DNA from 2 places in the Streptomyces sp. NBC_01460 genome. Region 1 is predicted to be linked to the other one. Evidence: riboswitches for the same ligand, from Rfam matches in the RefSeq annotation. Region 1 holds a riboswitch; the other holds the start of a gene.
What was found. Region 1 has a riboswitch for glycine ahead of gcvT (glycine cleavage system aminomethyltransferase GcvT). Riboswitches for the same ligand answer to the same signal wherever they lie in the genome.
Positions count from the first base shown of each region.

Region 2: it holds a riboswitch for glycine, as region 1 does, so the genes downstream of both, gcvP (aminomethyl-transferring glycine dehydrogenase) here and gcvT (glycine cleavage system aminomethyltransferase GcvT) in region 1, are expected to answer to the same signal.

Region 1 is NZ_CP109473.1:5,799,705-5,804,827, forward strand. It holds gene glyA (serine hydroxymethyltransferase) at 1-1,022, opposite strand, end outside; gene gcvH (glycine cleavage system protein GcvH) at 1,041-1,418, opposite strand; gene gcvT (glycine cleavage system aminomethyltransferase GcvT) at 1,508-2,635, opposite strand; glycine riboswitch at 2,804-2,901, opposite strand; gene OG488_RS26340 (AAA family ATPase) at 3,075-3,764, shown strand; gene OG488_RS26345 (enhanced serine sensitivity protein SseB) at 4,000-4,773, shown strand; gene OG488_RS26350 (enhanced serine sensitivity protein SseB C-terminal domain-containing protein) at 4,926-5,123, shown strand, end outside.
Region 2 is NZ_CP109473.1:1,239,810-1,244,932, forward strand. It holds gene gcvP (aminomethyl-transferring glycine dehydrogenase) at 1-1,678, opposite strand, end outside; glycine riboswitch at 1,871-1,966, opposite strand; gene OG488_RS05505 (PRC-barrel domain-containing protein) at 2,100-2,471, shown strand; gene OG488_RS05510 (DNA polymerase IV) at 2,393-3,850, opposite strand; gene OG488_RS05515 (MerR family transcriptional regulator) at 3,932-4,549, opposite strand; gene OG488_RS05520 (bifunctional nuclease family protein) at 4,716-5,123, opposite strand, start outside.

The DNA of each region.
Region 1 (5,123 bases):
TCGTGGAGCCGGTCCTCGGCCTGCTGGCCGTCCAGCTCCGAGTTGCGCAGGTCGACGAGGACCAGGTGGACGTCCGTGCCGCCGGAGAGGACGGAGACACCCACCTCGGTGACGTCCGGCTGCACCAGGCGCTCGGCGAGGATGCGGGCGCCGTCCAGGGTGCGCTGCTGGCGCTCCTTGAACTCTTCGGTCGCCGCGACCTTGAAGGAGACGGCCTTGGCCGCGATCACGTGCTCCAGCGGGCCGCCCTGCTGACCGGGGAAGACCGCCGAGTTGATCTTCTTGGCGAGCTCCTGCGTCGACAGGATGACGCCACCGCGCGGACCGCCGAGGGTCTTGTGCGTGGTGGTCGTGACGACGTGGGCGTGCGGCACCGGGTTGGGGTGCAGACCCGCGGCGACCAGGCCCGCGAAGTGCGCCATGTCGACCATCAGGTACGCGCCGACCTCGTCCGCGATGCGGCGGAAGGCGGCGAAGTCCAGCTGGCGCGGGTAGGCGGACCAGCCGGCCACGATGAGCTTCGGCTTCGACTCCTTGGCGAGGCGCTCGACCTCGGCCATGTCCACGACGCCGGTGTCGTCGACGTGGTACGGGACCACGTTGTAGAGCTTGCCGGAGAAGTTGATCTTCATGCCGTGGGTCAGGTGACCGCCGTGGGCCAGGTTCAGACCCATGATCGTGTCGCCCGGCTTCAGCAGCGCGAACATCGCGGCGGCGTTGGCCTGCGCACCCGAGTGCGGCTGGACGTTCGCGGCCTCGGCACCGAAGAGCGCCTTGATGCGGTCGATCGCGATCTGCTCGACCACGTCGACGTGCTCACAGCCACCGTAGTAGCGGCGGCCGGGGTAGCCCTCGGCGTACTTGTTGGTGAGGACGGAGCCCTGCGCCTCCATGACCGCGACCGGAGCGAAGTTCTCCGAGGCGATCATCTCGAGGGTGGACTGCTGGCGGTGGAGCTCGGCGTCGACGGCGGCGGCGACGTCCGGGTCCAGCTCGTGGAGGGAGGAGTTGAGAAGCGACATCAGTGGGTCCCTAAGGTCTCAGTTGCCGGAGAACGCGGTGTACTCGTCGGCGGAGAGAAGGTCGTTCGGCTCCTCCGCGACGCGCACCTTGAACAGCCAGCCGCCCTCGAAGGGGGCGGAGTTCACCAGCGACGGGTCGTCCACGACGTCCTGGTTGGCCGCGGTCACCTCGCCGGTCACCGGCGAGTACAGGTCGCTGACCGACTTGGTCGACTCCAGCTCACCGCAGGTCTCGCCCGCGGTCACCGCGTCACCGACCTCCGGGAGCTGGGCGTAGACGACGTCACCGAGCGCGTTGGCCGCGAACTCGGTGATGCCGACCGTGGCCACGCCGTCCTCGAGGGCCGACAGCCACTCGTGCTCCTTGCTGTACCGCAGCTGCTGGGGGTTGCTCATGACCTGAATTCTCCTGTACGCGGGGGAGTGCTGATGAACGGTGGTCTTACGGTGTGAGACACGACTGCGTCACGTGCGCGGGCGCTGTGTCACTTACGGCGCTTGTAGAAGGGCAGCGCCACGACCTCGTACGGTTCGTGCGTGCCCCGGATGTCGACCCCGACACCCTCGGTGCCGGGCTCGGCGTGCGCCGCGTCCACGTAGGCCATGGCGATCGGCTTGCCCAGGGTGGGCGACGGCGCGCCGGACGTGACCTCGCCCACGACCTCCCCGCCGACGACGACCGGGAAGCCCGCCCGCGGGACCCGGCGGCCCTCGGCGACCAGGCCGACGAGCTTGCGCGGCGGCGCGGTCTCCGCCCGCTCCGCCGCGGCGGTCAGCGCCTCGCGGCCCACGAAGTCGCCCTCCTTCTCGAACTTCACGACCCTGCCCAGGCCCGCGTCGAAGGGCGTCAGCGCGGTGGTCAGCTCGTGTCCGTACAGAGGCATGCCCGCCTCCAGGCGGAGCGTGTCGCGGCAGGAGAGCCCACAGGGGATCAGCCCGTACGGCGCGCCGGCCTCGGTGAGGGCCGTCCACAGCTGCTCGGCGTGGGCGGGGGCGACGAAGAGCTCGAAGCCGTCCTCACCGGTGTAGCCGGTACGGGCGATGAGCGCGGGGACGCCGGCGACCGTCCCGGGGAGCCCGGCGTAGTACTTCAGTCCGTCCAGGTCGGCGTCCGTGACCGACTTCAGTACGGCGGGGGAGTCGGGGCCCTGGACGGCGATCAGCGCGTACGCGTCGCGGTCGTCCCGCACCTCGGCGTCGAAGCCGCCGGCGCGCCCGGTCAGGGTGTCCAGGACGAGCTGGGCGTTGCCCGCGTTGGCGACCACCATGTACTCGCTGTCGGCCAGGCGGTAGACGATCAGGTCGTCCAGGATCCCGCCGTCCTCCGCGACGATCATCGTGTAGCGGGCCCGGCCCACGCCGACGGTGGCGATGTTGCCCACCAGCGCGAAGCTCAGGAAGGCCGCGGCCTGCGGTCCGGTGACGGTGATCTCGCCCATGTGCGACAGGTCGAAGAGTCCGGCCCGGGTGCGCACGGCGTTGTGCTCGTCGCGCTCGCTGGCGTAGCGCAGCGGCATGTCCCAGCCGGCGAAGTCGGTCATGGTCGCGCCCAGGGAGCGATGCAGGGCATCGAGGGCGGTCAGGCGGGGGGCGGCGCTCGGGGCAGTGCTCATGGACATGGCTCCAGGGCATGACGACAGGGGGGTGGTTCCCTCCCCATCTGTCATCGGAACCTGAGAGGTTCGCCGAGAGCCCCTGAAAGGGTCCTGACGGGGACAGCCCCGTCAGGGTCGGCTTGCACCTTGGGTGGAGCCGCACAGCGGCCCGCTTTTCAGATCTGCCTCATCCACGCGGTACGGGGCCTGAGAGATTCAAGGGAGGAACTTGCTCCTTCGGCGCCCGGCGCACACAGTGACCGGGACTCTCCCGCGCGGATTCAAACGGCCGGTATGCAGTTGGCGGGGTCATCATCGCACGCCTTGGGGGAGAGTGGGGCGTCCCGGTCCTTACGGGTGCCGGCGCCGACACGTGGAGCCGGAAGCGGTTGTGCCGCATTACCTTTTCTTTACACTTCGTGGACAGGTCGGTGGGTGAATCGGCAGGGGGAAGGCGATGACGTTGCAGCGCTACGCGACAACGGCGGGGGCGGCACGCGGTGCGATGCCGCGGCAGCCGGGCGTGCCCGCCCGAGAGCCGGTGGACGGGGGTGCTCCGGTGGTCAGTGACCTGCGGGGCAAGGGCGGCGCCGGTCCGCGCGGGCTGGACTTCGCGGCCGGTGACGTGGTGGTGGTCTCGGGGCTGCCCGGCAGCGGCAAGTCGACGCTGATCCGGCGGGCGGTCCTGGAGCACGCGATCGACTCCCAGGACACCAGGGACCGCTGGGCGGCCGCCCTGCCCGGATTACTCCCGTACGCCCTCTACCGCCCCCTGGTGCGCGTCGCGCACTACGCCGGGCTGTGGCGGGCCCTGCGGGCGGGCGGCTCCGTCGTCGTGCACGACTGCGGCACGCAGGCCTGGGTGCGGCGCTGGCTGGCGCGCGAGGCCCGGCGCCGGGGCAGCACCCTGCACCTCGTGCTGCTCGACGTCACCCCCCGGGTGGCCAGGCAGGGGCAGCGGGAGCGGGGGCGCGGAGTCTCCGGATACGCGTTCGCCCGGCACCGGCGCGCGGTCGGGCGGCTGCTGCGCGACACCGAGAGCGGGGTGCTGCCACCGGGGTGCGCCTCGGCGGTCCTGCTCGACCGCGAGGCCGCTGCGGCGATCCTCCGGATCTCCTTCCCGGCGGCCCGGCTCCCGCAGGAGTAGGCGGTCGGGGGTCGATTCATGACGGGGGCGGACCGTGCGGTTCCGGGGCAGCCGGAGGTGTGGTCCGAGGCGTCACCATTCGCATACGCACAGTTCGCACCCCTCCCGTCCGGTGTCCGGAATCTGGACGGTGCGGTGGCCCCGGAGGCCGCTCCCGCCTGCGGCACTGCCTTCACGGCGCGAGCCGGTCTAAGGTTTCAGCCGCACCGCACGGCGAGAAAGGGACACAGACACCGTGGACATTCCGGCTCAGGCCCAGGCTCCGCATCCGTCGCAGGGATGGCCGGCCAACGAGCTCGAAGAAGTGCTCAGCGCCTCGCTCGGCGTCCCCGGCGCGGGGGGACGGCTGGTCGAGGTGCTCGGCCGCAGCCAGATCTGGGTGCCGCTGCCGAACGGCGGCGGACCCGACAGCACCGCCCTCGACCTGCCGACGGTCGACATCGAGGGCGGCGCGTACGTTCCCGTCTTCAGTTCCGAGGCGCAGTTCCTCCAGTGCGTCGGCCCCCATCTCTCCTTCACCGTCGCACCCGCGCGCGAGTTCGCCCGCGGGCTCCCGCCGCAGCTCGGCATCGCGGTCAATCCGGGCGGCGCGGTCGGGATACCCCTGCCGCCGCCCGCCGTCGCCGAGCTCTGCCGGGCCGGGCGCACCGCGCTGGACGGCCCCGCGAGCGGTGGCCGGGTCCGGCTGTACGAGCCGGACTGGAAGGAGGACCCCGTCGACTTCCTGTCCGCGGTGTCCGCCGAATTCCAGGCGACCGGTGTCGTGGGCACCGCGCGCAGGGTGCTGGCCAGCATCGAGGGCGACAGCCCCGTCCTCTTCGTCGGCGTCGAACTCGCCGTCCTGGACGCGGCGACGCAGAGCGTCCCGATGGACGCCCTGGGGCGTGCGCTGGGCCGGGCCCAGGTCCCCTGGCCGGTCAATCTCCTCCTGCTCGACGTGGCGCAGGATCCGGTCGGCGACTGGATGCTGGAGAAGGTGCGCCCGTTCTACCGGCACGACGGGCACTGAGGGCCGTACCCGTACGGGCACATGGCGTCGAGTCGGTGTCGGGGGCGGCGCATAAGCTGGTTGGATGACGAGGCCGCCCCGTGTGCCCGGGAGCGGCGCCACAGCACCGCGAGGCATGCGGGAACAGCGGATCGAAGAGGGGCGGGACCCAGGTGAGTGCGTCAGGCACCGCGGCGGCCGGGCAGGTCGAGCACATGCTGCGCCAAGTGGCCCCCGGGCGCCTCGACACCTACGAGTCGCTGCTGCGGTCACTGTCGGACGGCCAGGTCTGGATGCTGCTCTGGCACGGCACGGCGGGCTCCCCCGACGCCCAGTACGGCAACATGGAGGTCGACGGCCTGGGTTACGCC
Region 2 (5,123 bases), 4.6 Mb from region 1:
CCTCGGCGAGGCGCTCCTCCAGCTCACGGATGAGGGTGAGGAAGCCTTGTGCCTGCTCGGCGGGCGCGAAGGGGTGAAGCGCGCCGAATTCGGGCCAGGTGATCGATTCCATCTCGGCGGTCGCGTTCAGCTTCATGGTGCAGGAGCCGAGCGGGATCATGCCGCGGTCCAGCGCGTAGTCGCGGTCGGCGAGCTTACGCAGGTAGCGCAGCATCGCCGTCTCGGAACGGTGCTGGTGGAAGACCGGGTGGGTGAGGACGGCGTCGGTGCGCAGCAGCCCCTCGGGCAGCGCGTCGGCGGTCTCCGCGTCCAGCGCCTCGATGTCGCCGCCGGCCCCGAAGGCCGCCCAGACGGCCGCGACCCGGGCGCGGGTCGTGGTCTCGTCGCAGGCGACGGAGACATGGTCGGCGTCGACCAGGCGCAGGTTCACCCCGCGCTCGCGGGCGTCGGCGACCACCTGGGCGGCCTTGCCCGGCACACGGACGGTGAGGGTGTCGAAGTACGCGCCGTGCACGACCTCCGCGCCGGAGGCCCGCAGCCCCTCGGCGAGGATGGCGGCGAACCGGTGGGTGCGCCCGGCGATCGTCCGCAGCCCGTCGGGACCGTGGTAGACGGCGTACATGCCGGCCATGACGGCGAGCAGCACCTGGGCGGTGCAGATGTTGCTGGTGGCCTTCTCGCGGCGGATGTGCTGCTCACGGGTCTGCAGCGCCAGGCGGTAGGCCTTGTTGCCGTCGGCGTCGACGGACACCCCGACGAGGCGGCCGGGCAGGCTGCGGGCGAACTTCTCGCGTACGGCCATGAAGCCGGCGTGCGGTCCGCCGAAGCCCATCGGGACGCCGAAGCGCTGCGTCGTGCCGACGGCGATGTCCGCGCCCAGCTCGCCGGGCGAGGTGAGGAGCGTCAGGGCCAGCAGGTCGGCCGCGACGGAGACGATCGCCCCCAGCTCGTGCGCCTGCTCGATGACGGGCTTGATGTCGCGTACGGCGCCGGAGGCGCCCGGGTACTGGAGCAGCACCCCGAAGACGCCGCGTTCGGCGACCTCCGCCGGGATGCCCCCGGTGAGGTCGGCGACGACGACCTCGACGCCGGTCGGCTCGGCGCGGGTCTCGATCACCGCGACGGTCTGCGGCAGGGTGTCGGCGTCGACCAGGAAGACGCCGTTCTTCACCTTGCCGACGCGGCGCGCCAGCGCCATGGCCTCGGCGGCCGCGGTGCCCTCGTCGAGGAGCGAGGCGCCGGAGGTGGGAAGCCCGGTGAGGTCGGCGACCATCGTCTGGAAGTTCAGGAGGGCCTCGAGGCGCCCCTGGGAGATCTCCGGCTGGTACGGCGTGTAGGCCGTGTACCAGGCGGGGTTCTCCATGACGTTGCGCAGGATGACGGGCGGGGTGAACGTGCCGTAGTAGCCCAGGCCGATCATCGGTGCGAGCACCTGGTTGCGGTCGGCGAGGCTCCGCAGCTCGGCCAGGACCTCGGCCTCGGTGCGCGCCTCGGGCAGGTTCAGCGCCTCGGCGCTCCTGATCACGTCGGGCACGGCGGCGGCGGTGAGCTCGTCGAGGGAGCCGTAGCCGACCTGGGCGAGCATCTTCGCCTGCGCCCCGGCATCGGGCCCGATGTGGCGCTGCTCGAACGGAATGCCCTGCTCCAGCTGGGAGAGCGGAGTGCGACGGGGGGTCATGATGGAGGCCTCCTGGTCTGCCACGACCTGCGAGGGCGCCACGGCGTGGCTGCCCGAACGGCCTCCCCCTCTGTCATCTCGACCTGAGAGCTTCACCGGCACGCCCCGGGGCGTACCGGCTTTCACCGTCGGTGAGGGCGACACCCGTGACGGCACGTGCCGTACGGATCCCGACCTGCTTTCCAGAGTGACCTCGTCCGTGCGGTACAGGGGCCTGAGAGATTCCGGGGAGGAGTTGCTCCTTCGGCGCCCCCGGATCTCTCCGGAGGACTCTCCCGCACAGGGTCAGCAGCCGTGTTCCAGCCTACCAGCGGGGTCGGTGCGGGCCGTCTCGAGTGGCCGACGGCCCGGATCTGGCCTTTCGTAGAGCCTGTGGAGCAGTCGCGACCACCTGATGCAGTTGTGACCAGTGGGAGGCACCGTGCAGACCGACATCGATCCGCGCAGCCTGATCGGCCGCAAGGCCTTCGACCGTCGTGGTGCCAAGATCGGTACGGTGGACGAGGTCTATCTCGACGATGCGACCGGGGTACCCGAGTGGGCCGCCGTACGCACCGGACTCTTCACCCGGGACGCGTTCGTCCCGCTGGAACCGAGCGAATTCGTCGACGGGGCGCTGCGGATCCCCTTCGACCGGGGCCTGATCAAGGACGCCCCCGACTTCGGCGTGGGCCGCCACCTCTCGCCCGAGCAGGAGCTGCAGCTCTACCGGCATTACGGACTGGACTCCTCGCCCTCGGCCGGCCCTGCCCCCGACAAGGACTTCGGCAAACTGGCCGGCCACGAGGAGTAGTCCACCGGATCCCGCACCAGGGGAAGCGGTTCGGCCGGCCGAAGGTGCGGGTCGTCGATGCGGAACGTACGCACCCGGCCCGGGCCCGTCCACGGCTCCTCGAAACGCACGGTGACCCTGCCGACGCCACTGCCCTGCACCCAGCCGTGCCCGTGGACGTCGTGCCGTACGTCGTGTCCGGCCGGCCAGCGTCGCGAGGACGGCGGCTCGCCGCTCTCCCGGGGGCCCCGGTCGGCGGCCCTCTCCGCCGTGTCGTCGTGTTCGTCCGGGGCGGCGGCCGCGGACCCCTCCGCTGCGTGCTCGGCCTCGGCGGCCTGCGCGAACAGGTCCTCCTGCGTGAAGTCCGCCAGCCCCGTGACGCCCACTCCGAGCAGCCGGACGCCGCCGGTCGTGTCCACGGCCTCCAGAAGCCGTGCGGCGGCCTCGCGGACCACCGCGGGGTCGTCGGTGGGGCCGCGCAGGGTCTCCGACCGGGTGAGCGTCGAGAAGTCGTAGCGGCGCACCTTGAGGACCACGGTGCGCCCGGACCGCCCCGCGTCCCGCAGCCGACGCACGCACCGGTCCGCGAGCCGCTCCACCTCCGACCTGACCCGCACACGGTCGTGCAGGTCCACGTCGAAGGTGTCCTCGACCGACACGGACTTGGCGTCCCTCTCGGCGACGACGGGACGGTCGTCGTAGCCCCGCGCCATGCGGTGGAGCGCGACGCCGTGCGCCTTGCCCAGCAGCCGTACGAGCTCCGCCTCGCCCGCCTCCGCCAGGTGACTGACAAGGGTCATGCCGGCGCGCCGGAGATGGTCGCCGGTGGCGGGCCCCACACCCGGGAGGGTCCGCACCGGCATGGGCGCCAGGAGCTCACGCTCGGTGCCGGGCTCGATCAGCAGCAGACCGTCCGGCTTGGCCTCCTCGGAGGCGATCTTGGCCAGCATCTTGGAGCCGGCCAGTCCGACGGAGCCACTGAGGCCGGTGACGGCCCTGATCACGGTGCGCAGCTGCCCGCCGATCGCGCGGGCGGACGCCGCGTCGTCGGCGACCCCGCCGGCCTCCAGATCGACGAACGCCTCGTCCAGGCTGAGCGGTTCGACGAGGGGTGAGAGCCGCCCGAGGAGCCCCATCACCTGGTCGCTCACCGTGCGGTAGAGCGCGAAACGCGGGACCAGATACGCGGCGTTGGGAGCGAGCCGCCGTGCCTGTGCCATCGGCATCGCCGAATGCACACCCAGCCGCCGCGCCTCGTACGACGCGGTGGCGACCACGCCGCGCATCCCCAGGCCGCCCACCACCACCGGTTTGCCACGCAGGCTTGGCTTCGCCGCCTGCTCCGCAGAGGCGTAGAAGGCATCCATGTCCAGATGCAGAATGGTGGGCGCGGCTCTCACACGGACCGATGGTGCCTCATGCCACTGACATTCGACCCGCCCGACGCACGCGCCGCACCGCTCTGCTCCTGCTCCTGTGGCTCAGCCCGCGCGGTTGCGCCGCCGAGCCAGCTCATCCGCGGGGTTGTGACCGATCAGCGTCTCCCCCGTGTCGACACGCTCTCCGTGGAGCTGGGACAGCGCCGCGTCGACGTCGCGCCAGACGACCCCCACCGCGATGCCGAAGACGCCCTGGCCGCCCTGGAGCAGACTCACGACCTCGTCCGGCGACGAGCACTCGTAGACCGTCGCCCCGTCACTCATCAGGGTCATCCGCTCCAGATCCGTGAACCCGCGGGCCCTGAGGTGCTGCACGGTGGTGCGGATGTTCTGAAGGGCGACCCCCGTGTCCAGGAAACGCTTGACGATCTTGAGCAGAACCACGTCCCGGAAGCTGTAGAGACGCTGTGTCCCCGACCCGTACGCGGGACGCACGCTCGGCTCCACGAGCCCCGTGCGCGCCCAGTAGTCGAGCTGTCGGTAGGTGATGCCGGCAGCCGCGCACGCTGTAGGCCCCCGGTAGCCGATGTCCCCTGCCTCTGCCACACCGTCCGCTGCCACCACCGCCGGCTGAACCGGCTGTCTGATGGAGTGGTCGGCCGCACTGCCGTGCTGCCGGTACGGCCCACCCGCAGCCGTACCGTCGCCGCTGATTCTCACGCCGACCTCCGTCCTTGACCTGCCATCTCGAAGGTAGGCAGTCACCAGGGGTGCGTCAACGATCGCCACACTCGGCACGCCGAGTGATAATCACCCTGAGGGTGGTTTCCCGTGACTGATTTCCGGGAACGGCTTGTCGGATGCGCTGACACCGCCCCCACGGCGGTCACTGGCTGTTCGTGCCGAAGTCCTCCGGCGAGATCTGGTCGAGGAACTCGCGGAACTTCTCCACCTCGTCCTCCTGCTCGTCCGGGATGGCGATGCCGGCGTCGTCGAGCACCCCGTCACTGCCGTAGATCGGCGTGCCGGTGCGCAGGGCGAGCGCTATGGCGTCGGACGGCCGCGCACTCACCTCGACCCCGCTGGCGAAGACCAGCTCCGCGTAGAAGACCCCTTCTCTGAGGTCCGTGATGCGGACCTCGGTGAGCTCCTGGCCGACGGCCTCGAGCACATCCTTGAAGAGATCATGGGTCAGCGGCCTGGCCGGAGCCATGCCCTGCTGGGCGAAGGCGATCGCGGTCGCTTCCCCAGGACCGATCCAAATAGGGAGGTACCGGTCGCCTCCCACTTCACG